Regions from separate parts of the Sodalis sp. RH14 genome, predicted to be linked through region 3. Evidence: predicted binding sites of a transcription regulator. Region 3 holds the regulator's gene; each other region holds the start of a gene.

Region 1 (9,954 bases), 1.6 Mb from region 3:
CACGTCGACGTCGTGCTTGATGACCGCAATATCGACCTGATTGCCGAAGGGATCGACGTGGCGCTGCGCCTGGGCGCGCTCAGCGACTCCAGCCTGATTGCGCGCAAGCTCAGCTCGGCGCCGCTGCAGATTGTCGGCACGCCGGCGTATTTTGCCCGCTGCGGCAAACCCGTTAAACCGGAGGATCTCCTCGGCCACCAGGCGGTGGTCTACACCCAAAGCCGGGGCGGCGGCGCGCGATGGGTTTTTACCCGTGGCGAAGAGACGCGCACCATCAATGCCCAGGGACGGGTACAGGTCTCGGCCGCAGAGGGTATTCGCACCCTGGTGCGCTCGGGCGTTGGCCTGGCCATGGCATCGCTTTGGATGTTCGCCCCGGAGCAGGCGCGCGGCGAAGTGATCACGGTGCTCGACGACTGGCATCTGCCGATGATGGATTTGTGGGCGGTATTTCCCACCGGCCGTCTGGCCAGCGCCAAGGCGCGCGCATTCGTCGAGTATTTCGCCGCTATCCTCGGGCCGGGGCCCGCCGCCGCGCTGTACACCACCTATTCCCCAGCGGAATAAAAGCTATCGATTCCCGCGGTCTACCGGCGCATTCCGCCGACCGGTAGTCTTAACGTCAACGGTCGTCGCGGTGGCGACGGCATTTCACTTGACGGAAAAAATCATGTCTATTGTAACCAATGCCTCCCAGAGGCAAACCGGCGTCATCAGCCAACTGTTGATTTTCGCCATGGCGGCGGCCAGCGGCATCGCCGTGGCGAATATTTATTACAACCAGCCGATGATGGTGGTGATCGCGGCGAGTTTTCCCGGTCAGTCTGCCCCGGGCCTTATACCGACCATCACCCAGCTGGGCTACGCGGCCGGGCTGCTGCTGCTGGTGCCGCTGGGCGATTTGTTTGAACGGCGCCGGCTGATTGTGCTGCAGTTCCTGATGCTGGCGCTAGCCTCGCTGCTGGCGGCGTTCGCGCCTACGGGCTGGACGCTGCTGGGCGCGTCGCTATTGCTGGGCATTGGCGCCACGGCGGCGCAGCAGATCGTGCCGGTGGCGGCGACCCTGGCCTCTCCCGCCCGGCGCGGCGCGGTGGTGGGCAGCGTGATGAGCGGGTTGTTAAGCGGTATTCTGCTGAGCCGCACCCTGGCCGGCCTAGTGGCCGAATATGCCGGCTGGCGCGCCATGTTCCTGCTGGGCGTGCCGCTGGCGCTGCTCGGCGCGCTGCTGATGTACCGCATGCTGCCTAAAACGACCGCGACGGCGCACGCCGCCCTGAGCTATCCGGCGCTGATGGCTTCCCTGATCCACTTATGGCGCGAAGAGCCGCGCCTGCGCCAGGCGACCCTGACCCAAGCCGCGCTGTTTGCCTCTTTTAGCGCCTTCTGGACTATCCTGGCTATTTATCTGGATCATTCGGCCTACCATCTGGGATCCGGTATTGCCGGATTGTTCGGGGTCGTGGGCGCGGTGGGCGTATTTGCCGCTCCGGCCGCCGGCAGGATGGCCGATCGCCTCGGCGGACGCCCCGTGATTATCATGGGCGCCGCGCTGACGCTGATTGCCTGGCTGGTATTTATGGGCTGGACGTCGCTTATCGGCCTGACGGTCGGTGTGATTTTGCTCGACCTCGGCGTACAGAGCGCGCTGGTCGCCAACCAGCATGTCATCTACGGTCTGCGGGAAGAAGCCAAGGGACGGGTAAACACCCTGTTTATGGGCGGCATGTTCCTCGGCGGCACCCTGGGCTCCATGGGCGCGATGATGGCCTGGGAACGGGCCGGCTGGCATGGCGTGGGCTATTTTGCCATCACGCTGGCAATCCTGGCCGGCGTCTTTATGGCGGCTACGCCGCGCCATAGGGTGTAAAATAACCCTTGTTTGGGAAACGACCATTTCCTTATAATGGCACAATGAATACAGACACTGTTCCCCACCACGCCCGCAGCCCCGGGCGACCGCGCGGGTTCGCGATGGACCTGGCGCTTGATCAGGCCATCCTGATCTTCAGATCCAAAGGCTACACCGCCGCCTCCATCAGCGATCTGGCCCAGGCGATGGGGTTGTCGGCCGGCAGTATTTACAAAGCCTTCAGCGATAAGCGCACTCTGTTCCTGGCGGCATTCGATCGTTATACGTCCCTGCGTAACGCGGATTTGGCCGACCGGCTCGCCGCCGTCGCCACCGGCCGCGAGCGCCTGCGCACGGTACTGCGGTTTTACGCCGAATCATCCCATGATATTGAAGGACAACGCGGCTGCCTGGTCGTCGGCAGCGCCATCGGGCTGGATACCTTTGATCCGGCACTGGCGGAGGCTGTCGCCGGGACGCTGCGAGGCAATGAAAACCTGCTGGCGGCGCTGATTGATCAGGGCAAGGCCGACGGTTCAATTAAACCCGGCGTTAACAGCGCGGCCGCCGCCAGGATGATGTTAACCATCCTGCTTGGGATGCGGGTGGTGGGGAAAACCGGCCGCTCGCTTGACGACATGGCGGAGCTGGTGGCGCTGGCGTTAAAAATCCTGGATTAAAATACCGGACAGCCCGCCGACAACCCCTTCAGTTGCGGTAAGAGATCAGAGTATTGTTCCAGGCCGGAAAGCTGTCATCATCGCGCCGTGAAATACGCGGCGGCGTCTGTGGCCTGATGCCCGCAGATAACGTTGTCTCAACCCTCTCCCTCTCTTGCCGCAGGGCAAAAACTCTCTCCCGCCAGACTGCTTGCCAGCCCTGTTTTAGCCGTTTAGCTTTAGCTCCACCTTATGACGATAAAAACAGGAACGGATGATGGACCAAATCGCTTCGCCCTATCTCAAGGAATTTATCACCTTGCGCAGCCTGTCGGCACCGCAACCCGCAAAGGCGTTAACCCGGATCGCGAGCCATTTTGCCCGGATACAAAATTGCTGTGAAAGATGCGCGACCCTCTGGGAAAGATGGAATCAGGAAGTCGCTAAAATGGAGGACGGCATGCTGACCGCGCCGCATCCACCGGCAAGGATGCTGCATAGCATGCAGGCCAGATATGACATTGCCGAACGGCTGGTGAGCGCGGCGGACGAGAATATACTTGGCGTCAGCCTGTTAGTAACCGACCTGCACGAAAAACAGCTTCTCGACCATATCTTTGCGCTTGCGGGCAGAAAAAAACAGCATGAACAAAAACCGGAAGAACGCGCAGCGACTCATCTGTTCGCCAAACTACTGATGAGAGGCTTGCTTGATGAATTTTTGCACGCCAAGTTCCACCAGGCACAATTGGAACGAAGCCGCTGCTACGAGCCCCTCCTGAACGGCCTTTATCCGTTTCGTCGCTCGGACGACACGATATTGAAAATAAAAAGCATCAGCGCCGACTCAAAAAAAGTCGTTTCAGGCAAAGTTTACGCCAATGATGGGGTTAAACCGTTTATAACCTCGACAACGGCGCCCTTGGCGAGATTGAAATTATATGCGCAGGTTATGTTGCGCCATGCAGCATTGGATAAACCGTCGCGACCGGAGGCGGAGGCGGCGCCACAGTGGAGGGTGATGGCGCGCAGCCCGATCGCTAAGGATACCTGCGTAGGCGTGCTGTCAGGGACGCTGGTCGATGAATATCTTATGGCGCACCGGCAGTTTTTCAATATGGAATATATCGTCGATATTTCAGTGTGTGGCGGGCCTGACACTTATCTGGACAGTGATGGCATTTTGGCGAAAATAAGGGCCGGTTTCGCTTACGACGATCCCAGGGCTGCGCATAAGCCCGCAGCGAAAAGCTGCAATGTCGAGGCGGCCAAATTTTTGGCGGAACTGGCGGATGGCAGGAAAATTTATGTATTGGCGATATTTGCCTTAAGGAACATCGCCGCCGGTGAGGAACTGCGTATTTATTCCCTGACGCCGCCGGAATATAACACCACTGCCGATAACAGAACCTGATGAACAATAGCGGCTAAACGCGAAGCCGCGAACCCGGCGCGGGGAAAAATCTTATGTCAGCCGGCCTTGTTGTGCCGCGTATCCCCTCCCGATAAGCTCCGTATGAAAGCCACGTCCATGGCTTACCGGCTGTAAAGCAGAGAAGCGACGCGCAGCAATGATGATAGGGAGGTCCACTTAGTATGTACAATATTCATTCCCCCGGCGGCCCACCCGCCATACATTCCCTCCCGGCGGGCAAGGTCCGTCGGCCAGGCGGGCTGTCCAGGCTAACCAGTCACCTGAAGGTGGCGGAGAACTGCTGTGACCGGTGCCGCCCGGTTTGGCGCCAGTGGCATGCCATTCTGGAAAGTACCTTGCGTAAGGCGGGTGAAAAGGAAAAGCACCCCTATCGCGCGGTCAGTATCGGGCTGCAGTGTGTCCGGGCATTGGCTGACAAATTGATGACGCCGCAAGACCATGCCGCGCTTGCAGGAATGAGCATACACGTTAACCGCCGCCATGGTTTGAATTGGAGTGCGCGGTTGCACGCGCTTAAATTAGTGGATGGCCGGGCCGGGCAACCGCCCGACCAGGCCAGTGAAGAAGAATGCGCGGCGACGCATTTGATTGCCCGGGTGTTTATGAACGGCGTGCTGACCCACTTTATGAAAAGCGAGATCCGCAGCACCATCATTGCCAGGAACAGAAGTTATCACACCGGTCTCGATGCCCTGCCGCCCTATCGGGACGTGGACGGCAATGCCGTGACGATCATCCATCTCAACCGTTTCTCGCTGGCGACCACCGCCAATAACCGCTATGCCAATGACCAGGTAGTGCCCTTTGCCAGCGGAGATGTGAGCGGCGCCGATCGGGCCGCGCTTTATGCAGGCTTGTTGCAGTGCCGTAAGCTCACCAGGCACGATGTGCCGGCGCGGGAAAAATCCCTTATCGGCCAATGGGGGGTGATGGCCGCCAGGCCGTTGGCGAAAGGGACGTGCGTGGGAATCTACGCCGGTGTCCTGGTACCGGAAGGGGTGTGCGACAAAACCGTTTTCGATCATGACTATCTGATATCCATAGCGGCCGATGATCAGGAAGAGGAGATCATTCTTGACGGCGACGGCATCATATCCAAAATAAACACCCTGGTTGAATATGACGAGCATGGCCGTCCCTGTCGCCAGGCGCGATCCGGCTATAATGTGGAAATGGCCCGGTTTCCGGCGATTCTGGCGAATAAGCGCACGGTATCGGTTATCGCGGTGTTCACGCTGGCTGATATCCCCGCAGGCGTGGAACTGCGCTGTAACTACAAGTACCGGGATCATGAGATCAGGCGGCTGCGTTAAGTCACCGCGTGGCCCTCAGGCAGGGTTATGGCGTTCCGCGGCCCCCAGCGCCTGCGCGCAGGCCCACGCCGAGCTCCAGGCCCATTGGAAGTTATAGCCGCCCAGCCAGCCTATCACATCCACCACCTCGCCGATAAAATACAGTCCCGGCACCTGCCGGCTTTCCATGGTTTTGGACGAGAGATAGCGGGTATCCACGCCGCCCTGGGTGACCTCGGCGGTGCGATAGCCCTCGGTGCCGTTCGGCTGCACCCGCCACTGCTGCAGGGCCAGAACCCAATCGGCCTGCTGGCGGTGGGTGAGCTGTTTTAGCGTGCATTCCGGAATGGCCAGCAGGGCGAACCACATCTCGACAAAACGACGCGGCAACAGTTTTGCCAGGGTGTTTTTCAGGCTTTGGTTGGGGTGTTCGCGCAATTCAGCCGCCAGGAACGTGGCTAAATCGGTATCAGGCAGCAGGTTAAGCGTCAGGTACTCGCCGCTTTGCCAGAAGCTGGAAATCTGCAATATGGCGGGTCCCGACAGTCCACGATGGGTAAACAGCAGGTTTTCCCGGAACGAGACGCCGTTTTCAGCAACGACCACCGCGGGCACGCCGATGCCGGACAGCACGCTTAACTGTTCCAGCAGGGGCTTATGCAGGGTAAAAGGCACCAGCGCGGCGCGGGTGGGGATGACCGGCAGTCCGAACTGTTGGGCAATTTTATAACCGAAGGGCGTGGCGCCCAGGCCGGGCATGGACAGGCCGCCTGTCGCGATCACCAGGCGGCCGGTTTTGATGGCGCCGCCCGGCAGGGTCAGGAAAAAATCATCGCCGCGTTTTTCCACGGCCCCTACCTCGCTGCGACACCGCAGCGTCACCTGGCCCAATTCGCACTCCTTGAGCAGCAAATCCACCACCTGCTGCGCCGAGTCGTCGCAAAAAAGCTGGCCGAGGGTTTTTTCATGCCAGGCGATGCCGTATTGCTGCATCAGGGCAATAAAGTCCCACTGGGTATAACGCGACAGGGCGGACTTGCAGAAATGCGGATTTTGCGAGAGGAACGCCGCCGGCTCGACATACAAATTGGTGAAATTACAGCGGCCGCCGCCGGACATGAGAATTTTCCGTCCCGGCTTTTTGCCGTTATCCAGCAGCAATACCCTGCGGCCCAGCCGGCCGGCCTGCGCGGCGCAAAACATGCCCGCGGCGCCGGCGCCGATCACCACTACGTCAAACTGTTCCACCATACTTGCTCTCTGCTTATGCCTGCTTAATCATGAAAAAGGGCGTCCGTCCGGCTATTGTGCGTTCCACGCGGGGGCCGATTGTAATGTCCCCGGTGGCCTTATGCCAACGTAACAGGATGATAAAATCAGTAAGCATAGTTATCCTCATGATTTTACAGAGTAAAGTGCGGACAAGCCCGCGCAGTGCTGACAGAAATGTCATAAAAAGGTCATATTTCTCTTTTCCACGGCCCCTGTTGTCGCAGATAATGCGCCCCGTTCATGTCCAATCTATGGCGTAACCCTATGCTACATCTATTTACCGGCCTGGAGTTTCATACCGGTCTTATGCTGGTGCTCGCATTGATTTTTGTCCTGGTATATGAAGCCATCAACGGGTTTCATGATACCGCCAATGCGGTAGCAACCGTAATCTACACACGTGCCCTGCGCTCGCAGCTGGCCGTGGGCATGTCGGGAATCTTCAATTTTCTCGGCGTACTGCTCGGCGGCCTGAGCGTGGCGTATGCCATCGTGCATCTGCTGCCGGTCGACCTGTTGCTAAACGTCAGCTCCACCCACGGCCTGGCAATGATGTTTTCCATGCTGCTGGCGGCCATTATCTGGAACCTGGGAACCTGGTACTTCGGTTTGCCGGCCTCCAGCTCGCATACCTTGATTGGCGCCATTATCGGCATCGGCCTGACCAACGCCATGGTAACCGACTCGTCGGTGCTGGACGCGCTGAATATCCCGAAGCTTATCGAGATCTTCCTGTCGCTGATCATTTCGCCCATCGTCGGGCTGGTGGTGGCCGGTATCATGGTCTTCGCGCTGCGCCGTTACTGGAGCAGCACCCCGAAACGGCGCCGCATTCATTTGACGCCGGCGGAGCGGGAGAAGAAAGACGGCAAACGCAAACCGCCGTTCTGGACCCGCACTGCGCTTATCCTGTCGGCCGCCGGGGTGAGTTTTGCCCACGGCGCCAATGACGGACAGAAAGGTATCGGCCTGATCATGCTGGTATTGATAGGCGTCGCGCCGGCCGGGTTCGTGGTGAATATGAATTCCACCGGCTATGATATCGCCCGCACCCGCGACGCGGTCGGCAACCTGCAGCAATTTTACCTGCAGCATCAAGGCGCCCTGCCGCAGGTGGTTAACGCCGAACCGCCGGCGATTCCGACGCCGGATGTCAACGCCCTGCCGTCCACGCCGGCCGAGTTTCACTGCGACAGTTCCCGGGCGCTGCTGGCCATCACCCGCGCCATGGCGCTGCTGGATAATTTGCAGAGCTACGATAAGATCACGCCCTTCGAGCGCGCGCATGTGCGCCGCCTGTTGATGTGCGTCGCCGATACCGCGGACCGGACCGCCAAGCTGCCGCAAACCACCGGCGAAGATAAACGCTTCCTGAATAATTTGCGTAAGGATCTGCTGGCAACCGTGGAGTACGCGCCGCTGTGGATTATCGTTGCCGTGGCGCTGGCCTTGTCGCTGGGCACCATGATTGGCTGGCGGCGCGTTGCCACCACCATCGGCGAAAAGATCGGCAAGAAGGGCATGACCTACGCGCAGGGACTGTCGGCGCAGATGACCGCCGCCGTGTCCATCGGCGCCGCCAGCTATACCGGCATGCCGGTTTCCACCACCCATGTATTGTCCTCCGCGGTGGCGGGCACCATGCTGGTGGACGGCGGCGGCGTCCAGGGTAAGACCGTGCAAAATATCCTGCTGGCGTGGGTACTCACCCTGCCGGTGGCTATCGTGCTCTCGGGTAGTCTTTACTGGCTGGCATTGAAGCTGATTTAACGCATCCGGCAGGCGTAGTGAAAAGGGCGGCCTGCGGGTCGCCTTTTTAATTGTTTGATTCCCAGCACGGTTTCTTTACGTCTCAGTGCCAGATAGCCAGGGCAATCAGGCTGACGACGATGAATCCGCACAGCGCGCTGGTCAGCATAAATTGCCGGCGCACCCGCTCGCAGCGGCGGATAAATTCCGGATCGTGATGATCGAGATACCGCTGGGCAATGATGTAGCGTACCAGCCTGAGCTGCTTGCTGGGCTGTCCGTGCGCGGTGAAAAACCCGCCGCCGTCCACGTACTGGTAGAGCAGCGGATCGCACCCCCGCAGTACCACCAACAATGCCCGCAACGATGAGTAATAACGCGCCATATTAACGACACAGACGACACATAAAGCCCAGAAAAGCGCAACGGTGTTGATCATAAATCCCCCCCGGCAACGCGACTCCACACAACCTTCCGACATCCGGGCCGGCAGCGGTTTACGCGCGATAGCAACTAACCACAGAGCTGAAGAAGCCCACCCCAAAAATTGATATAACCGAGAATGGATATACGCAGTAAAAATACTGCCGGACCTTGCAATATTGAGTGTAGAAAAGTTTGTCTAAAGAAAGCAATCGAAGCGACAAAAATTGTTCTTTTAGCCGGTTTTTTTTCAGCAACGCGACCGCGCCTTGCCGGGTCACCCCGGCATACGGGCTACGTCGCATCCTCCCCGGATAATGCGCGATGCCCTTTCTAATAAAAGCTATACTAAATTTAGTGCGTTGAAAAATTAATAATTATAATTCAATTATGTTAGTTATTGCTGTTAAGGTTTTACCGCCGGAGTATCGCCCCAGCCGAAAATGCTGGGCGGGTTGATAAATATCATACGGATAGGTGTGATCACGGCATCACTTCTGGAACGCCGCCGAGTGTTAAACTTAAGGCGTCACAGACATGCCGGATGAGTACCCACGTCGCGCGGAGTTAACGAGTGACATTTTGCAAGGAGTCTGATTATGTCTTATAAACACATCCTTATCGCCGTTGACCTTTCACCGGAAAGCAATGTGTTGGTGGAAAAAGCAGTATCGATGGCCAGACCGTACAACGCGAAGATTTCGTTGATCCATGTTGACGTCAATTATTCCGATCTCTATACCGGACTTATCGACGTCAATCTCGGGGATATGCAAAAACGCATCTCCGAGGAAACCCAAAATGCGATGACGCAGCTGTCGCAGAACGCCCATTATCCGATTGCCGAAATCCTCAGCGGCAGCGGCGATTTAGGCCAGGTGCTGGTGGATGCCATCAATAAGTACGATGTCGATCTGGTCCTGTGCGGACATCATCAGGATTTCTGGAGCAAGCTGATGTCGTCGGCCCGCCAGCTGATCAACACCGTCCATGTGGATATGCTGATCGTGCCGTTGAACGACGAAGAAGTCTACGAGGATTAAGCGTGTTGATGCGCACAGCCTCCGCCCTGCGGGGCGGGGGCCGGCGCATGCATGGTTTCACCCCGATATTGCGCCTCTCCGGCGGGTTTAATCCGCCGTAACCTGTTGCTCTGCGGGGATTGCTTGCGGGGTATAGATATCGAAACGATGATTTTTTGTGGTGATATGGGCCTGGGCGGCAATGCCCGCCAGCGGCGGAGCATAGTCCGGGCGTTTGACCACCACCCGCCGG
Region 2 (9,954 bases), 590 kb from region 3:
CCGGCCGCCGGCAACAGCGGTTGCCTGCCGTCGCGGCGCTTTGGGCCCACATATATCAGCAGGGATCCCATCGCCACGCCCAAGAGCAGATAAAGCCCGGTGCCCACCGCAAACGCCTCAAGCGCGTGGGCGTTAAAACTCTCCACCCGGCCTATCTGATAGGTCAATTCGGCGAAGCTGATGCCGCTGGCCAGCGACGAAAGCTTCATCAGGTTCAGGTATTGCCCGACCAGGGGCTGCCAGGCATTGAGCAGTCCCTGCGGCAACAGCACATGGCGCAGGATTTGCCACTGGCTGAACCCTTGCGATAGCGCGGCCTCCGTTTGTCCCGGCGGCACGGAGTTCAACCCCGCCTGGATTTCCTCCAGCAAAAACGCCGCGCAGAACAGCGACAATCCCCAGGCGGCGCAAAGGAATTCCGGCGCCAGCCACAGGACGTTGCCCGGCAGAATCGACCAGGGGTGCATATCGCCGATGTACAGGCGCACGCCTTGCGGCAGCGCGCCCCAGGCGGCAAAATACCAGAACAATAATTGCACCAGCAGCGGCGTGTTGCGAAACACCGAGACAAACGCCGCCGCCAGGGCGCGGCCAATCGGCCCCGGCGCCAGGCGCAGCGCCAGCATCAATAGGGTTATCAGCGTCGCCGCCAGGCAACCGAACAAGGTGACGTACAAGGTGGCGGCAAAGCCGGACAGGATCCATTGCCAGGGCTGGCCGGTCAGCACGCCGGCCCAATCCAGGTGCCAGGCCATCAGCTCTCCTCCAGGCGCGCATGCAGCGGATTAAGCACCTTCTGCAAAAAACGCTGCGCGCGCGGATGCACCGGCGCGCTGAAAAAGGTCTCCGGGTCGGCCTGCTCCAGAATGACGCCGCCGTCCATAAACACCACCCGATCGGCTATTTCGCGGGCGAAGCTCATTTCATGGGTGACCACCACCATGGTGATGCCGCTATGGGCCAGTTCCTGCATTACCTGCAGCACTTCGCCGATCATTTCCGGGTCCAGCGCCGAGGTCGGCTCATCAAAAAGAATCAACGTCGGGTCCGTGACCAGGGCGCGGGCAATCGCTACCCGCTGCTGCTGGCCGCCGGACAGTTGGGCCGGCAGAAAAGACGCCTTATCGCCCAATCCCACCCGCTCCAGCAGACTCTGCGCTTTGGCATGCGCTTTCGCTCGCGTCCAGCCGTGCACGGTGATCAGCGCCAGGCTGACATTATCCAGGGCGTTAAGATGGCCGTAGAGATTAAACTGCTGGAACACAAAACCGATATGGGTGCGAAGTTCACGCAGCGCGCGGCCTTTCAACGCCGAGGTGGGATGGCCGTCGATCAGAATTTCACCTCCGCTTACGGTTTCCAACTGGTTGATCAGGCGTATCAGGGTGGATTTCCCCGACCCCGAGGGGCCGCAAATCGCCACCACCTCGCCGCGTCCGACGCTGAAATCCACCTGGCGGATCACGTAGTGGGGGCCGAAAAATTTATCAACCTGGCGGAACTCGACGGCGGGGATGGCATGTGGGGCAGGGGTATCCGCCACCGGGGCGGCGGATGGTTGCAGATTGTCGTACTGGGATTGCATTGATTCAGCCTGATTATTTCGCTGTTATGGTAAACAGACGCGGTTGAGGCGATTTGGTCTGGGGTCCGAACCAATTATTATAGATGGAGGTAGCCTGGCCGTTTTTTTCCAGTTTCAGCAGCTCGTTATTAACGAAGGTCAGCAACGCGGTCTCGTCTTTTTTCACCCCGACGCCTATCTCTTCTTTACTCAGCAGCTCCGGCAGCACTTTATATTTGGCTTTATCCGGCGCGCCGTCGAGCAGGCCGGCGAGGATGGTGCTGTCCTGGGTGATGGCCTGCACGTTGCCGTTGCGCAGCGCCGTCAGCGCCAGCGGAATATCATCATAGGACAAGACGCGCGCATTCGGGAAACGATGATGCAATTCCTGCTCGCCGGTGGTGCCCTTTACCGCGCCGATACGCGCGTTGGCGTAACCGTCCAGTTTATCAGGCGAGTTTACCGGCACCAGGAACTGCTGCCCGGTGACAAAATAGGGAATGGAAAAATCAATGACCTTGGCCCGCTCCGGCGTGATGGTAATGTCGGCCACGATAATATCGGCTTTACCCGACTGCAGCAGAGGAATGCGGTTGGCCGGATTGGTGGGCACCAGCTCCAGCTTCACGCCCAGCGCGTCTGCCAGCGCCTTGGCAAAGTCCACGTCGTAGCCGACGATATTATGGGTTTTGGCATCGACGGAACCAAACGGCGGGTTGGAATCGAAGGTGGCGACACGAATAACGCCGGCCTGCTTGATATTGGCCAACTGGTCGGCATGGGCGGCAACGGAGACGATACTGCCTAACGCTAACACAGTCAGCAGCGATAACGCTGAAGGCCGGCTATTAATGAATAAGGCCATTTGCTTTTCCTTGATATAATTTTAATATAATTTAACCACTTCATGGGGTTATTCCATGGCGCTGGTTTTCTGCTGAGGAATATTACATAGGCAACGATAATTAACCACGTATAAAAAAGCATATGTTTATCACCACTAAGCATAAGAATAACTTATGACCTATCGGGCCAGTGGCCGGCGGGCATTTATGCCAGTGAACACGGGGCGTGGGCGCGGCACCGCGCGCGATTTAAATAAGAATAATAATTATTACTCAAGACAATAAGAAATGAATTGAAGCCGGTGGCGCGGGATATTTTATCAAACCGCAGCATGAGGATGTTTAATAAATAACCATCGCTGCGGCATTTTATCGCCGGGACAGGGGCGGCAGGCTAAACCGGCGGGCGCTATCACCGGCGCTGCAACCCCCGTCCGGTGCCAGGGGGTTAATTTGTCGCGGGAGCGGATAAGTTCAGTCTGCCGACGGTCTGCTCAAACTGCGCCTCATCGCCCTGCGGCAGTTTTTTGAACGACACCTTGCCGCGATACACGTCGGAGTCGATTTTAACGATGTTCGGCTGGGTGCTCAGGTTGCCGACGGCGACACAATAATTGGTTACCTGGCTCAGCGATGGATCCCAAATATCGGCCATTTTATTACAGTCATCAATCCATAAAAATTTATCCCGGGCATTCAATTTCGCCAATTGCTGTTTTAACGGTGCGGATAAATACACGTCGAACATCGGCTCAATATTATTTTTATCAATTTTTAAAATCAACGGTATTTTAAATTGAACGCCGGAAAAGCCGATGGTTTTGGCATTTACATCAATTTTATATTTTTTTATCTTGGTCGGGAAATCCCACTGCCGGATAACATCCGGTATCCATGCGGTTATCTTATCATCGAGATTTAAAAAATAGGTTGATAACGATGTGGAGGATAAACTGCTCCGGCCCAGGCCGATATAGTTATCGCCCCCCAGCACATCCAATACAGTCGCGCCGTTATCCAGCGTGCTGCGCTTAACATTACTGACCTGGGGCTGCTCCTTGTCGCCGCGCAGGATAAAGAACAGATCCTTTCTGTCGTGCTGATTTAAAATATCATAGGCGGTATTGTTCATGGCCAGGTGATCGGAAGACACCACGATCACCGTATTTTTGAAATAGCCCGATGCGCGGATTTTTTTGATAAGCCCCGCGATATGCTCCTGGCTGCAGGCCACGGCGCTTAGGGAGCTGTTTTCCATATTGTCATACGCATAGGAGCGATTGGTGCAGGATCGCGAAATATATCCGTCCGGATGATGGGTGTCGACGGTCAGCGCAAATAAGGCAAACCGCTGTTTTTGTTGCGACAGCGCAATAAATTTATCATAGACCAGATCCAGCAGGGTATCGTCATACCAGCCCCACTCGTTGCGGTAGTCGGGATCCTTGACCAGTCCCTTAAGCTCCTGGAAACCATAGATATGCTCAAAACCATGGGACTTCAGGAACAGGCCTTTACCGGCAAACGCCATATCGGCCCCCTGGTAAAAATAGGTATCGTAACCGGAAGCCTGCAGTATATCGCCCAGGCAAATATCATGGGGGTAAAAGGTCGATAACGAACTTGAGGCATTGCCGTCAAAGGGGGCGAATAACGGAATGCCGCACTGCGACGCCACCATTCCGGCAATGGTGTAGCCGGTGCCGGGCAATTGGGTAGTATTGCTGAAATCTATAGCATCGTTTTTCTGACTGTTAAGCTCGGTGGTTAAACCGGCAAAGGCGTCCTGATCGAAATAGGTTCTTTCCAGGCTTTCGGCATAGATATAAATAAGGTTGGGGCTGTCTTTCGCCAGTGTTTTGGACGGGGTTCTGTAATAGGTATTAAAGTCCGTATCGCCGCTTGCCAACTGGGATTTAACCAGGCCGGCAATTTCACCGCTGGCCGGCGTGGCAATCACGGCGACCACGGCCAAAACGAGAGCCAGCAGGCCGTAAGCCGTACGGCCGCCGCCGGCTTTTCTGAATAGCAACAGCCATGACATCAGGCTGAACACCAGCAGGGAAGCCAGGATGAAACCGGCAAAGGGCAGGATGTACTTGCCTAATCCGGCGCCGGTTAAACTGCTGGTCAGGGTATACAGCACCGAATCATTGATGCCGGCGCCGGTAAAGTAATTACTGGCGACCCTGACTAAATTAAGCAGAATATAAATACCTAAAACAAACAGCACTAATGAAAACAAATATTTATTTTTTTTGGCTTTCGTTGAATAAATAATAACCGCCGCTATAAATAATACTATCGACAGGGTTTCCGCTGACATTGTTCTCCCTCCATCGGGCAGTAAGGGAAATACCTCCGGCTATAGCAGCAGCGTTTCAAGGCGGTCTTCCGGTAAGGGATGGGTGATAGTTATCTGTATAGCAATTAATCCGCTACGGCGCGAGATTTCATTACCGTTTTGTGACAAGCCGCGCCGGCGGGTGGTGCGGGTAAAAAGAATTGAACGGCGAAATACAAGAAATTATTTTTTTAATCAATTGATTTAAAACAGTAAAACTTCACCGCTCGGCTAAAAAGCAGGAGATGAATTCTTTTTGCGTTGACAAAAAGTTACATTTTTTTTACAGCGGAAAGCCCGGTGGGCGCGGGGAAAACGACGCAGCGGCCCTCATATCCGAGAGCCGCGCTGGCAGGGGTTTATTTAGGCAATGAATAGGCCTGGCGCGCCAGGAGCTTCCAGGCGCCCGCCGCATTTTTCTGCCATACCTGCATGACGCCGATTTTCACTTCGCCCGGCTTGCCGCCGTCTGCGGTTTTCGCCTGCAGGATATGCCTGACGATGGCCACGTCGCCGTCGACCTGCACGGTTTGGTCTTTGAGATCCAGCGTCAGGAATTTGGATTGACCGGTGACGATGGCATCGACAAATTCGGCGTTGTTCTGGATTTTACCGCTGGAGTGGCCGTAGCTCAGCGTCGGCGCGCCCACTTTCTCCAGATCGGCTTTCTTGGCGCTGACCATGGCCTGACGCATGGTTTCCACCGCCTTGGTTACCGCCGTGGCATCGGCGCTTTGGGCGAAACAGCTGCTGCTCAACAGCAATGAAAGAAGGGCCGCGCCTGCAATTTTATACATGGTTATTCCTTACCAGTGACATCGTTAAAGAGGGGCAATGCTAACCAATTTCATGAGGTTACCGTTGTGACTGATCTCATGTATTTCAAAAAAAATAGTTTTTATTTATTTTTAATAAAACATTGTTTTGAAATTATCTCAAGCAATTGTCCGCGGAACATTGTGCGGGATGGCGGCAAGCGTTTCAATGTGATTAAACTCACAATTTTTGGCATTAATAAATTATTACTACCACGGCAATCTGTGCCACCGGGTGTAAACCCCTGATTGACATTGCGTGGCGGTCATAGCAATCAGAAAAGATCAAAAAACTCGGAAATTATTAAAAGCACGGGATTTTTGCGGGGCAGGGGAAATTTACTGAGTGGAATGATGGCGTTACACACAGCACAAAATCAGGCCGGCAATTGCCGGCCCTCACCCTGATGTGTGTTCTATTCTTATAAAGTGTTTAGTTATTCTAAACAACTCTGATGTTAAGTGATGCTAAACAGATTATCAAGCTAACTTTACTCATATTTGAAGATGATTCCAAAACGCCTGAAAGAAGCCCGGCACAGGGCCCAGCTGACACAGGAAAAGCTGGCGGTCATGGCTGGCATCGATGAGTCCACCGCCCGTTCCAGAATTAGTCAGTATGAAAATGGGATATATCGTCCCAATTTTGAAACCTGCTGTGCGTTTGCCCGCATCCTGAACGTACCCGAATGCTATTTCTACACGCTGGACGATGAGTTTGCCGCCGCGCTGCTGGCGCTGTATGTCTCGCACGCGGCATCGGCCAATATGCGTCTGGCGTCGAATGAAGGAGAAGAAGAAAAAGAAGAAAAAGAAGAAAAAGACGCTGCCGACTGGCAAAAACGGGGTTAAGCCTACCGCCGCCAGGCCATCTTAGACCTAACCCTTTCCATTGCCGTATCGAGGCGTAGCAACGTCTCGCAGCCGCCATCCCGCCCCGCGTAAGCCTTGCCGTTCCGGCCAATTCCTTAAATGTGTTAAATTATTTCTTGAATCAATAAATAAGAAAGATAATAATTCTCATTTAGTTTCAATTTCATTCACCTGTCAATGGAAAGATATAATGAGAAGGGTCTTGCGCTTAACACGTTCCACTCTGCTGTGTTCACTCGCTTTCGCGGCGCCGTTATTCACCTATGCCGAGGATACCCTGGTGGTTACCGCGGCCCAGACGGCCGACAGCGCCGATGCGCCGACCCGGGGCTACACAGCCAACACCAGCCGCGGAGCGACCAAAACCGATCAGCCGCTGATTACCACCGGCCAGTCGGTGTCGGTGGTGACGCGCCGGCAAATGGACGATCAGGCCGCCCTGACGGTGAACAGCGCGTTGAATTATACGCCGGGGGTATTTACCAACTTCGCCGGCGGCGCGACCCGCTACGAGACCGTTTCCCTGCGCGGATTCCACGGCGGCGATACCAATAATACCTTCCTGGACGGCCTGCGGTTGATGAGCGACGGCGGCAGCTATAACAACCTGCAAATCGATCCCTGGTTCCTGGAGCGCGTCGATGTGATTCGCGGTCCGTCGTCGGCGCTTTACGGCCAGACCATTCCCGGCGGCCTGGTGATGATGACGTCCAGACGCCCCCGTTTTGCCAGCGAAGGGCATATCAAGCTGATGGCCGGCAATAACGCCACCACCGGCGCGGCGTTCGACTATACCGGCGCCGTCAGCGATCAATGGGCGTTCCGCCTGACGGGCATCACGCGCCATAGCGATACCCAGTACGATCACCAGCGCGAGGAACGCTATGCCATCGCGCCGTCGCTGTTATGGCAGCCGGACGGCAACACGTCGCTGCTGTTAAAAGCCTATCTGCAAAAAGATCCGTCGGGCGGTTATCACAGCGCGGTGCCGGCGGACGGCAGCCTGTACGCCAGCAGCGGCGCCAAGCTGGACCGCGGGTTTTTTGACGGCGAAAGCAGCCTGAATACCTTTAAGCGCCGCCAGCAAATCTACGGCTATGAATTCGACCATAGCATCGACGACGTCTGGTCAATCCGCTCCAACGGCAGTTATACCCATGCCAACGTCGACCAGCAGCAGGTTTACCAGATTGGCTGGAACAGCGATCGTACATTGCTTAACCGCTATTATTCCGGCGAATCGTCCTCGCTTGCCGCTTACGCCATGGATAACCAGCTGGTGGCCGATTTCAGCACCGGCGACCTACAGCATAAAGTGGTGCTGGGCGGTGAATACCATGAATATACCAACGACCTGTGGGACGACAGCGCCTACGCCACCCCGCTCAATGCGCTCACCGGCGTCAGCGGCGGCCCGGGGCTGTTCACCGACTACGGCCTGACCGTGCCGGGCGTCACGCGCGTCGATGCCAAACGCCGCTACTCACAAAGCGGGGTCTATCTGCAAGATGAGATGACGCTGGATAAATGGCACCTGGATCTGTCCGGGCGCTACGATCGCATCGTGGCCAAAAATACCACGTTCAATACCGACACCACCTACCGGCGCCAGGACGATCATATCAGCGGCCGCGGGTCGCTGCTGTATGCCTTTGACAGCGGCATTTCGCCTTATGTCAGCTTTAGCCAGGCCGTCACGCCGCAGGCCTTGTCCGGCGCCGACGGCAACCTGTTGAAACCGACCACCAGCGAGCAGTACGAAGCCGGGATAAAATACCAGCCCCCCGGTACTTCGTCGCTGTATACCCTGGCGATTTACGACCTGACGCAAAAAGATGTGGCCAACCGTATCGTGCAGGGCAGCTATTATGTCCCGGCGGGCAAGGTACATTCCCAGGGGATTGAACTGGAGGCCCGCACGCAGCTCACCGAGCGTCTGGCCGGCATAGCCGGCTATACCTATAACCGGGTACGCTTCAGGGACGCCGTGGACGGCAACGACGGCAACACGCCTTATGTCACGCCGGATCAGATGGCGTCGCTCTGGGCGCAGTACCAGGCGGATTACGGCATCAACCTGGGCGGCGGGGTGCGTTATATCGGCCGGCAGTGGGCAGATAATGAAAACACGCGGCGCGTGCCGTCGGTGACCCTGCTGGATGTTTCGCTACGCGCCGATCTTGCCGCCTGGAACCCGCAGTGGAAGGGGGCCTATGTGCAGCTTAACGCCAATAACCTCACCGATCGGAAATACGTGGCGGCCTGTTATGGCACCGGCTATTGCTATTGGGGCGCGGAGCGCTCGCTGGTGGCCACCGTGGGCTACGATTTCTGATCAACAGGCAAAAGGCACGGGCCGGGGCAAGGATGTCCAGGCGCGTCAAGGGGGAGGGGAGAGGTAAAATAGGCAGATGAGGGGGGGCGGGTTTCCCGCCCGCCCCTATACAGGATTACGCCGGAACGTTTTTCAGCACCAGCCGCTGGATTTTACCCACCACCAGCAAATAGCACAGCATCGACATAATGGCCGAGCAGCCGACAAAAATCAGCGCGCTGTTAAACGAGTGCAGATTCTTGACCAGAAAACCAATCAGCAACGGGGTGACGATGGAGGCGACATTGCCGAACACGTTGAAGATGGCGCCGCACAGGCCGATCACCTCTTTCGGCGCGGTATCCGCAATCACCGGCCAGCCCAGCGCGCCGAAGCCTTTACCGAAGAATGCCAGCGCCATCAGCGCCACCACCAGCACCGTATTATCGGTGTAGTTGCAAAGGATCATGCTGGATGCGAGCAGCATGCCGAACACGATCGGCGCCTTGCGGGCAAAGGTAAGCGAACAGCCGCGCTTAAGCAGGAAATCCGACACCACGCCGCCCGAAATACCGCCGACAAAACCGCATAACGCCGGAATGGAGGCGATGATGCCTACCTTAAGGATGCTCATCCCTTTTTCCTGCACCAGATAGATGGGGAACCAGGTCAGGAAGAACCAGGTAATGGTGTTGAGGAAATACTGGCCGAAAAAGATGCCCAGCATCATACGGCTGGTGAGCAGTTGCTTAACGTAGTTCCATTTCGGTCCGTTATCCTTCGCCTTTTTGCTGTCCATATTGACCACGCCGCCGCCCTGCTCGATATAATCCAGCTCGGCGCGCGACGCGTAGGGGGATTCAAACGGGTTATGGACAAATTTTATCCACAGAAACGTCAGGATAAAACCGATGACGCCCATGACGGTAAAGACGTGTTTCCAGCTCCACGCATAGACCAGCCAGCCCAGGAAAGGCGAAAAAATCGCCAGGGAAAAATACTGCGCGGCGTTGAAAATCGACGACGCCGTGGCGCGCTCCTTGGCCGGGAACCACGCGGCGACAATGCGGGCATTTGCCGGGAAAGCCGGGGCTTCGGCGAAACCCAGCAGGAACTGCAGCATAAACAGCGAAAAGACCGCCATCGGCACCGACAGCACTCCGACAAATCCTTGCAGCAGGGTGAACAATGACCAGAAA
Region 3 (9,954 bases):
CTGATATAACGGGTGGCCTCGCGCAAGCGCGCCAGCACCGCCTCAGGATCTTCCAATTCACCGGTTTTGGAGGTGATAAGGCCCAGCACCGCCTGCTGGCGGCCGGGTTTGATAAACCGCAGCGGTTCAAAACCGCCGGCGCGCTCGGTGTCATATTCCAGGAAAAAGGCGTCGACCTTGACCTCGCCGAACAGGATAGGCGCCACCGGCTCATAACCGCCCTCGGAAATCCAGGTGGAGCGGAAATTGCCGCGGCAAACATGCAGGCTAACCACCAGATCGTCCGGTTTGCCCGCCAGCGCTTGATTGAGCACATCCGCATAAATGCGCGCCAATTGCCGCGGATCCTCGCCGCGCTCGCGGATCTGGCGCTGCTGGTCCGTCGAGCACAGATAGGCCCACACGGTATCGTCAAGCTGCAGGTAACGGCAGCCGGCATCGTAAAAGGCGCGGATAGCGTCATGCCAGGCCTGGGCAAGATCGGCGAAATACGCCGCCAGATCAGGGTAGACGCCGGCGTCGATGGCACCGCGCCCGCCGCGAAAATGCATCACGCTCGGGCTGGGTATGGTCATTTTAGCCACCGCATCGCCGGCCACGCTGCGCAGATAGCGGAAATCCGCCAGCATCGGATGCTGGCGGAACGCCACCTTGCCGGTGACCTTAATGCTGCGCGCCTTGGTCTGCACCCCGGAAAACTGGATACCCTGGTCGACGTCGTAGCCTTCCACCCCGTCCAGCCCCTCAAAAAAATCGAAATGCCACCAGGCGCGGCGAAACTCGCCGTCGGTGACCACCTGCAGCCCCAGACCGCGCTGCAGTTCCACCACCCGGCGGATCTCGGTATCCTCGACGGCACGCAGCTGCGCGGGAGTAATGGCCCCTTGCTGCAACTGCTTGCGGGCCTGCTTAATCGCCTCGGGGCGTAATAAGCTGCCCACCACATCAGCGCGAAAGGGAGGCGTATTTCTTTGCATGTTTGAACTCCGGCGTTATTTTGCCGGCCTGGACAAGGCCCGCAAGATAATAAGATTTAGTGAATAGTTCAGGATGTAAACATTCCCGGTGGGCAATAGTTTCCGTCGGTGACATATAGACATCCGGACGTCTATAATGCCCGCATCCATACTAGCACGCGGCGGCGCATCGCCATGGCGAAGAAAATTCACCCGTGTTGAACATTATTCATGATCACCCGCGGGCGACGGCCCACCCTGCCGACACACCTCATTGCAGCCCGATATCCCGGCGCGCCTGTAGCCTTATGGGTTCAGGCAAGGGCTGGTAGCCGCCCTGGCGGGCGAGGCTTTGGCCCTGGGGCGACAAAATACGGTCCATAAAGGCGGCGGTGACCGGCGCCAATGGGGTATCAGGGGGCTTATTCAGATAAATATAGAGATAGCGCACCAGCGGATAGTCGCCGTTAAGCAAGGCCGACTCGTCCGGCGTCACCTGGCGGCCGGCCTCGTCGGTTAACGGCAGGATCCGCACGCCGGCGGTATGAAACCCCATGCCGGCGTAACCAATGGCGTTGCGCGACGCGCTTACCGCCTGCGCCACCGAAGCCGACCCGGGCAGTTCATTGACCGATGCCAGCAGGTCACCGCCGCACAGCACGCGCTGGCGGAAAAAGCCATAGGTACCGGAGGCGGAATTGCGGCCATAGCGCAGCAGGGCCATATCGGCCCACCGCCCGGTTAGGCCGAGCTCCCCCCAGCGGGTGACGGCAGGGGCGTCGCCGCAGCTGCGGGTGATGGAAAAAATGGCGTCCAACTGGCGCAGGCGCAACCTGGGCAGGGGGTTATCCTGGTTGACTATAATCACCAGCGCATCCAAGGCCACCGGCACCGCCAGGGGCGGGTAGCCGTAATGGCGCTGGAACGCGGCGATTTCAGTCGCGTTCATCATGCGGCTCATCGGCCCGATTTGCGCCGTTCCCGCGGCCAGCGCCGTCGCCGCCGTCGCCGATCCGCCCGCCTGGATCTGCACGCCGACATCCGGATAGTCATGCCTGAAATCCGCCGCCCACAGGGCCATCATATTCGCCAGCGTATCGGAACCGCTGCTGGTGAGGCTACCCGACAGCACCGACAGCGGCCGCGCCGCCGCCGGCAGGGTCAACAGCAGGCAGAGCAGCCAGCCCAGGGTTTTTACTGCTTTTATCATCGGGATTTGACACGTGAAGGAGAAGTGGGGTTATTTTCGGCCAGGACGGGGAGGACAATCAACCGGTTGGGCAAGGTAAAAAAGAAGCGGGTACCCGCGCCCGGCTCGCTGATAACATCAAGATGGGCGTCATGATTGCCGAGCGCGTGCTTAACGATGGCAAGCCCAAGGCCGCTGCCGCCGGTCTGGCGCGAACGGGCTTTGTCAACCCGGTAAAAACGCTCGGTCAGGCGCGGTAAATGCTCCGGGGCGATGCCCGGCCCGTTATCGCTGACCTGAAACTGCGCGCCCTCAGCGGTACGCTGCCAGCACACCTCGATGCGGGTGCCCGGCGGCGTATGGATGACCGCATTGTATATCAGGTTCGACATCGCGCTGCGCAGCTGATCCTCATTGCCGCGCACCAGCAACTGTTCATTAACCCGGAACACGATCTCATGCCGTTCCTGGCTGAGCGCCCCGGCGCTTTGCTGCAGGCGCTTGAGAATGGCCGGAATATCGACGCGTTCATTGACCTCGCCCTGGGGCGCGGCCTCGATACGGGATAACACCAGCAACTGCTTGACCAGGCGCTCCATGCGCTGCGTCTGATCCTGCATAGTGTGGATGGCCTTGGCGCGCATGGCTTCATCCATATCCTGGTCGTTCATCATTTCCAGATATCCCTGCAACACCGTCAGCGGCGTACGCAGTTCATGGCTGGCATTGGCGAAAAAGTTGCGCCTGGCGCCTTCCAGCTGGCGCATCTGGGTCACGTCGCGGGCCACCATTAACAGCTGGTCGTCGGTATAGGGCATCACGCGGAATTCAACGTAACGTTGCTTATTGAGCAGCAGGGTCAAGGGGCGCTCGAACGACTGGCCCTGGATATAGCTGTTGAATTCAGGATAGCGCAGCAGGTTAAGGATATGCTGGCCGTTGTCTTCCGGCCAGCGAAACCCGAGCAGCTGCTGCGCCAGGCCGTTGCACCAGAAAATATGGCCGTCGTCGGTCAACATCACCAGCGCATCAGGCAAGGTTTCCGCGCCGCTGCGAAAGCGTTTGAACAATGTCGCCAGTTCACGCCGCCGCCGCCGGTGGCGCAACTGCATCTGATGCAGGCCATAGAACAGCGGTTCCCAGCTTCCCCGCCCTTCCGGCGGCGTATGCCGGAGATCGACCCATAACCAGCGGGACAGCCGCAGTTGGTAATAATAGTTGCGCACCAGCGCGGCCAGCAGCGCCGCCACCAACAGCCAGGCCAGGTGGCCGACAAAAAGCGACAACAGCAGGGCCGGCAGGCAAAACAGCCCCAGTTCCAGCAAAATCTTACGCCAGGATAAACGTTCCAGCACCGGCAGAGCTCCCCTTATACCGCGCTAATAGCGCGCGGAAAAACGATAGCCGGTGCCGCGGACCGTCTGCACCATCCGATCGTGACCGCCGGTTTCCAGCGCTTTGCGCAGGCGGCGAATATGCACATCAACCGTCCGGTCCTCAACATACACATTAGTGCCCCAGACATGATTTAACAACTGTTCCCGGCTATATACCCGCTCGGGATGGGTCATGAAAAAGTGCAGCAGTTTAAATTCGGTCGGTCCCATCTCCAGGGCCAGTTCGTTGGAGGTTACCCGGTGCGACGACGGATCCAGGCTTAGGCCCTGCAGTTCAATCTTATCTTCCACCGCCATCGGCGAAATACGGCGCATCACCGCCTTGATCCTGGCCAGCAGCTCCTTGGGCGAGAACGGTTTGGTGATATAATCATCGGCGCCCACTTCCAGCCCCCGCACCCGGTCTTCCTCCTCGCCGCGCGCGGTCAGCATCATGACCGGAATATCGCGGGTCAATACCTCGCGTTTCATATGTTTGATAAATTGTATTCCCGAACCGCCTGGCAACATCCAGTCGAGCAATACCAGATCCGGATAAGGCTCCGCCATACGGCTGACCGCCGTGCCGTAGTCTTCGGCTTCGATGGGCTGGAAGCCATTCTGTTCAAGTACGAAGCACACCATTTCACGAATCGGCGCTTCGTCTTCCACGACTAATATGCGTTTTGCCATTTTTTCCTGCCATTAATCTCTGCGGTTAACGTGCCCGGGCATTATGCGTCACTTTTATGACAGATTTATTAAAATCAGCCCATCGTGCCAGAAGCATAGCGGATGGCGGTTTTTTTTCGTCCCGGGTTGCCAAATTAACAGCTTTACGTCGGCATCGCCCGGGGTAAGGTTTATACTCTCGCCCTGACTTTTGCACTCTGGCTGGAGCGTCATGCGGATCATTCACACTTCTGACTGGCACCTGGGTCAGTCGTTTTTCACCAAAAACCGCGCCCGGGAGCATCGCGCCTTCCTGCAATGGCTGGTGGCGCAGGTGGCAGAGCGGGATATCGACGCGGTGATCGTGGCCGGCGATATCTTTGATACCGGCACCCCGCCCAGCTATGCCCGCGAACTGTTCAACCGTTTCGTGGTGGCGTTGCAGCCGACCGGTTGCCAGCTGATCATACTGGCGGGCAATCATGACGCGGTGGCGACATTGAACGAATCCCGGGCGCTGCTGGCCTGCATGCATACCCGGGTTATCGCCGGCGGCGGGTTCGGCGCCCGGGACGATGACGACAACGCCGACGGCGACCGCGAAGACAGCGGCGGGCAACCGGTTTTTGTACTTAACGATCGTAGTGGAAAGCCGGGGGCGATACTGTGCGCCATCCCCTTTTTACGCCCGCGGGATGTGCTGACCAGCCGCGCCGGAGAATCGGGGGATGATAAACAGCGGGCGCTGATGGACGCCATCGCCGCACATTACCAGGCGCTATATGACCGGGCGCTGGCCCTGCGCGCCCGGTTGCCCGGCCGGCTGCCGATTATCGCCACCGGACACCTGACCACGGTGGGCGCCGCCACCACCGATTCGGTACGCGATATTTATATCGGCAGCCTGGACGCGTTTCCCGCCCAGCTGTTTCCTCCGGCGGATTATATCGCCCTCGGCCATATCCACCGCCCGCAGTGCGTGGGCGGACAGCAGCATATCCGCTATTGCGGTTCGCCCATCGCCTTGAGTTTTGATGAGACCGGGCAGCCCAAGCAGATCAATATAGTCAGTTTCGACGCCGGGGGCGTGGCGGACATTTCCCCGGTTTTGATCCCGGAAACCCAGGCCCTGCGCCTGATAAAAGGCGACCTGGCGGACATCGAGGCGCAGTTGCGCTCGTTTAGCGATTACCCGGGGCCCACGCCCGTCTGGCTGGATATCGAGGTGGTGACAGACGCCTGGCTGAATGATATCCAGCAGCGTATCCAGCAGTTGGCGGCCGATTTGCCGGTGGAAATCGTGCTGTTGCGCCGTAACCGCGAGCAGCGGCTGTCGGCACTGGCGCGCCGGCAACGGGAAACGCTGGTCGAACTGAGCGCCGGGGACGTGTTTGAGCGGCGCCTGGCGCTGATCCCCTCCCCCGCGCCGGAGAACCTGGACGCCATACGCTTGCTCTATCGCCAGGTAACGGCGGACGTACAGCAAGGCGCCGCGGCGGAAAACCCGCCGGCGCCGGATGCCGCAACCAAAGGAGACGCCCGGTGAAAATCCTGACGCTGCGGCTGAAAAACATCAATGCGCTCAGGGGCGAGTGGAAAATTGATTTTACCGCCGACCCCTTCGACCGCGCCAGCCTGTTTGCCATTACCGGTCCCACCGGCGCCGGCAAGACCACTATTCTTGACGCCATCTGCCTGGCGCTGTATCACCGCACGCCCCGCCTGGACGCGTTGCCCGGCCAGGAATTGATGACCCGGCTGACCGCCGAATCGCTGGCGGAAGTCGAGTTTTCGGTCAAGGGCGTGGGCTATCGCGCCTTCTGGAGCCAGCGCCGGGCGAAAAACAGCCCGCAGGGCAAACTGCAAAACGCCAGGGTCGAACTGGCGCGTTTGGCCGACGGCGCCATCCTGGCGGATAAAATCAGCGATAAGCTGCGCCTGACCACCGAACTGACCGGCCTGGATTTCGCGCGTTTTACCAAATCGGTGCTGCTGGCGCAGGGGGATTTCGCCGCATTTTTAAACGCCGATGCGAAAAATCGCGCCGAACTGCTGGAGGAACTGACCGGCACCGATATCTACGGCCGCATTTCCGCTGAAATTTTCGAACGCCATAAAACGGTGCGCGGGGAACTGGAGGCACTGCGTACGCGCGCCGCCGCCATCGAACTATTGAGCGAACCCCAACTGCGGGAACTTGACGCCGAGCTGGATAGCCTGCGCCTGGAGCAGGCCCGGCTGAACGCCGAACAATCGCAGTCGCAACGGCATCACGCCTGGCTGGAGCGGCAGCGCCAGTTGACCGGCGCCCTGGCGCAGGCGCAGGCCCAGCGCCAGGCCGCGCAGGCGGCGGCGCAGGAAGCACAGGCGCCGCTGGCGCGACTGGCGCGCGGCGAACCGGCGGAATCCCTGCGCCCCCTGCTCGACGATCGGCAACGCAGCGCCGTGGACCTGGAACGGGCTGAGCAGGAGCTCGCCCGCGCGTGCGCGCTGGAGCTGCAAAGTCAGCAGGCGCTACAACCGCTGCGGGAGCAGGCGGATACCGCCCGGCGGCGCTGGGAGCAGCACGCCCGGCATCAGTTGGCGCAACAGCAGTTGATAAACGACCATCTCGTGCCGCTGGACCAGAAAATCGCCGGGCTGGAACAACAGGCCGCGCAACAGGAGGAACAGCGGTTAGCCCAAACGGAACAGCAGCGGAAACGACAGGCGCTGCAGGCGCTGAAACAACAACAACATCAGGAGGCCGGGCAACAGGCGCAGCTTGTCGCCCGCTATCTGCTTGAGCATGCCGCCTGCCGGCAATGGGGCGGGCAGCTCCCCCTCTGGCGCGAGCTGTTTGCCCGCCGCCGGCGCGAACAGCGCGACATCGACGAACTGGCCCGGCAAGGCGCGCAAATCACGCAGGAACTTGAACAACTCGATATTGCGCGCCAGAAGGAACTCAGCGCGTCGCAGGCCTGCCGGCAACGGGTAATGACCTTCACGGCGCAGTTGGCGGAACGTCAGGGCCTGCACGATGAGCAGGAATCCCGGTTCCCGTTGGCCGCGCTGCGCGCCGACTGGCAGCACAGCCAGCAGCAGCGCGGCCGGCGCGCCCTGATGTCGTCCCTGCTGCCGCAAATGGAGCGTGTAAGCCGCGATCTGGCGGCCAACCGCACGCGGGAAGATCAACTGCGACGCGACTGCGACGATATTACCGCCGCGCTGGCGGCGCTGCGGCGCGCCGAGGCGGATAAGTCCGCCCTGCTGGACGAAATGACCGCGCGCCATCGCCTGGAAATGCATATCGTCTCGCTCGGGGAACTGCGCGGAGCGTTGCGACCGGGGGATCCCTGCCCCCTATGCGGCGCCACCGAGCATCCCGGCATCGCCCTATACCAGGACCTGCAGCCGCAACACACCGATCGGCGGCGGCAGGAACTGCTGCCGGAGGTGGAGCGGCTCAAGGCCGAAGTGGTGGCGGCGTTTACCCGTCTCGAGATGCTGCAGCAGGAGCAGCGCCAGGCGACGGCGCAACAGGTACGCCTGCAAGAGGAACTGGCGTTGCTGGACGACGCCTGGCGACAGGCCGCCGCCGGGCTGGATCTGGCGCCCGGCGAACACGCCGCCGCCTGGCTGGCTGAGCAGGACGCGCATGAGCAGGCATTGGCCCGGCAGTTGGAGGCGCGTGAACAGGACAACCAGGGGCTGCAGGCGGCCCGCGACGCCCTTGCCCAGGCCGACGGCGAATGGCAACGGCTCGACGCCCGTCTGGCGCTGAATGCCCAGCAGAAGGATGCGGTGACCCAACGTCTGCGGCAAACGCAGCAGCGCCGTCAGGAACAACAGCAACGGATGGACGAACTGGCGGCGCAAAGCAGCGAGGCTCTCGCCCAACTGGGACTGACCCTGCCGGCGGATTCCGCGGTTGACGCCTGGCTGGCCGAACGCCAGGAGGAGTGGCGGCAGTGGCAGTACCAGCAAGAGCGCGAACAGACGCTGAAAAACGACCTTATCGCGCTGGAAGGCGAACTGCGCGGCCACCGGGAAGCCCAGGCCGAACTGGCGCAACAGTTGGCCGACCTCGCGCAGCGGCAGCAGACAACCGGCAACGCGCTGCGCCTGGCGCGTGAAGAACGCCGCAAACTGGCCGGCGATGACAGCGTGGCGCAGCTCAACGCCCAACTGAGCACACGGGCCGGGGAAGTGGAGCGGGACCGGCGGCAGTCCGAACTCAGTGTACAGCAGGCGCAGGAAAAGCTGCATCTGCTGGCCGGTGAAATCCGCTCGCAGCGGCGGCGGCTTGAGGAACTGACTCAACAAGCGCAGCAGGCGGCGACGGCGCTGCGGCAGGCGCTGGCAAACAGCCCGTACGCCGGGCTGGCCGAGCTGCAGGCGGCCCTGTTGCCCGGGCAGGAGCGGGACCGGCTGCGTGAGCTGCGCGAGAAAATAAAGGAAGAGCGGCAGCGCGCGGAGGTGATGTGGCAGCAGGCGGAGCTGGCGCTGCGGCAACACCATGACGATCGTCCCGCCACCCTAGACGAGGCTGCCGACTCTGCCGCCGTGGAGCGAACGTTGGCCGATATTAAGGCATTATTATGGGAGCTGGCGCGGCGGCAAGGCCAGCTACAGCAGCAACTGGCAAGCCACCGCCAGCGCCAGCGCGATCAGCAGAGCCTGATGGCGGAAATCAGCGCGGGCGAAGGCCGCTACGCCGACTGGAGCTATCTCAACGAGCTGATTGGCTCCAAAGAGGGCGACAAGTTCCGTAAGTTCGCCCAGGGTCTGACGCTTGAGCACCTGATTTATCTGGCGAACCAGCAGTTGTCCCGCCTGCACGGCCGCTATCAGCTGCAGCGCAAAACCGAGGCGGAGCTGGAGCTTGAAGTGGTGGATACCTGGCAGGCGGATGCCGTGCGCGACACCCGCACCCTTTCCGGGGGCGAAAGCTTTCTGGTGAGCCTGGCGCTGGCGCTGGCCCTGTCGGACCTGGTCAGCCACAAAACCCAGATTGATTCGCTGTTTCTCGACGAGGGCTTCGGCACGCTGGACGCCCAAACGCTGGATATTGCCCTGGATGCGCTCGATTCGCTTAACGCCACCGGCAAGATGATAGGCGTCATCAGCCATGTGGACGCCATGAAGGAACGCATCCCGGTGCAAATCAAAGTGAAAAAGATCAACGGTCTGGGCATCAGCAGGCTGGAGGCGCGTTATGCGGTGCGCCCGGAATAACGCGGCGCCGGCGGAATTCATCGAACAAGGCGTAGAACATCGCTTCGGTGTCGACAAAATCATGAAAACCGAAGCGGCGCGCCTTACTGCCGTCGGCAAACATATCGTAATCCCAGGAGAACACGAAATCGGCGAACGGCCAGCCCGACACCGCCTGATAATCCGGTGCGGATAAACGGTGCCGGCGGGTTAATTCCCGCCAGAGTTCCGTTTTATCCGCCATGACTTCCTTTAGCGGCATGGGCAATGGCGGCGCCAGATCCAATTCAAAATAGCCGGCAATTTTCGGCCACAGCTCACTCCAGCGGAACAGATCGCCGTTATTGATGTTAAACGCCTGGTTGCCCGCACGGGGCTCGGTGGCGGCCCAGAGCGTGGCCCTCGCCAGCAGCCCCGCATCGGTCATTTCCATCAGCGCGTGGTAAGCGCCCGGTTTGCCGGGAAAACGCAGCGGCAACCCCAGCGCCTTGCAGATGGAGGCATAGACGGCAATGCTCATGGCCAGGTTCATCGGATTGCCCAGGGAAAAACCGCCCACCACCCC

Evidence for each region. Region 3 encodes PhoB, which activates phosphate uptake and scavenging genes when phosphate is short. Its sites were predicted from a motif close to CTGTCATAAAACTGNCNNAT; they were not measured.
Region 1: the regulator PhoB is predicted to act here: its motif matches at 6,682-6,701, upstream of pitA (inorganic phosphate transporter PitA).
Region 2: the regulator PhoB is predicted to act here: its motif matches at 4,863-4,882, upstream of opgB (phosphatidylglycerol--membrane-oligosaccharide glycerophosphotransferase).

The regions. Positions count from the first base shown of each region.
Region 1 is NZ_CP178739.1:5,505,312-5,515,265, reverse strand. Features, by position in the region: gene ACL2XQ_RS25115 (LysR family transcriptional regulator) at 1-567, shown strand, start outside; gene ACL2XQ_RS25110 (MFS transporter) at 671-1,867, shown strand; gene ACL2XQ_RS25105 (TetR/AcrR family transcriptional regulator) at 1,912-2,529, shown strand; gene ACL2XQ_RS25100 (hypothetical protein) at 2,783-3,922, shown strand; gene ACL2XQ_RS25095 (hypothetical protein) at 4,105-5,256, shown strand; gene ACL2XQ_RS25090 (NAD(P)/FAD-dependent oxidoreductase) at 5,272-6,483, opposite strand; gene pitA (inorganic phosphate transporter PitA) at 6,772-8,277, shown strand; gene uspB (universal stress protein UspB) at 8,360-8,695, opposite strand; gene uspA (universal stress protein UspA) at 9,279-9,722, shown strand; gene rsmJ (16S rRNA (guanine(1516)-N(2))-methyltransferase RsmJ) at 9,810-9,954, opposite strand, start outside.
Region 2 is NZ_CP178739.1:1,705,750-1,715,703, forward strand. Features, by position in the region: gene ACL2XQ_RS07670 (amino acid ABC transporter permease) at 1-755, opposite strand, end outside; gene ACL2XQ_RS07675 (amino acid ABC transporter ATP-binding protein) at 755-1,585, opposite strand; gene ACL2XQ_RS07680 (ABC transporter substrate-binding protein) at 1,599-2,429, opposite strand; gene opgB (phosphatidylglycerol--membrane-oligosaccharide glycerophosphotransferase) at 2,858-4,735, opposite strand; gene ACL2XQ_RS07690 (nuclear transport factor 2 family protein) at 5,113-5,550, opposite strand; partial or broken gene ACL2XQ_RS07695 (helix-turn-helix transcriptional regulator) at 6,076-6,321, shown strand; gene ACL2XQ_RS07700 (TonB-dependent siderophore receptor) at 6,632-8,776, shown strand; gene ACL2XQ_RS07705 (MFS transporter) at 8,892-9,954, opposite strand, start outside.
Region 3 is NZ_CP178739.1:1,118,312-1,128,265, reverse strand. Features, by position in the region: gene ACL2XQ_RS04975 (cobalamin-independent methionine synthase II family protein) at 1-977, opposite strand, end outside; gene ACL2XQ_RS04970 (PstS family phosphate ABC transporter substrate-binding protein) at 1,228-2,166, opposite strand; gene phoR (phosphate regulon sensor histidine kinase PhoR) at 2,163-3,500, opposite strand; gene phoB (phosphate response regulator transcription factor PhoB) at 3,525-4,214, opposite strand; gene sbcD (exonuclease subunit SbcD) at 4,426-5,739, shown strand; gene ACL2XQ_RS04950 (AAA family ATPase) at 5,736-9,410, shown strand; gene ACL2XQ_RS04945 (SDR family oxidoreductase) at 9,370-9,954, opposite strand, start outside.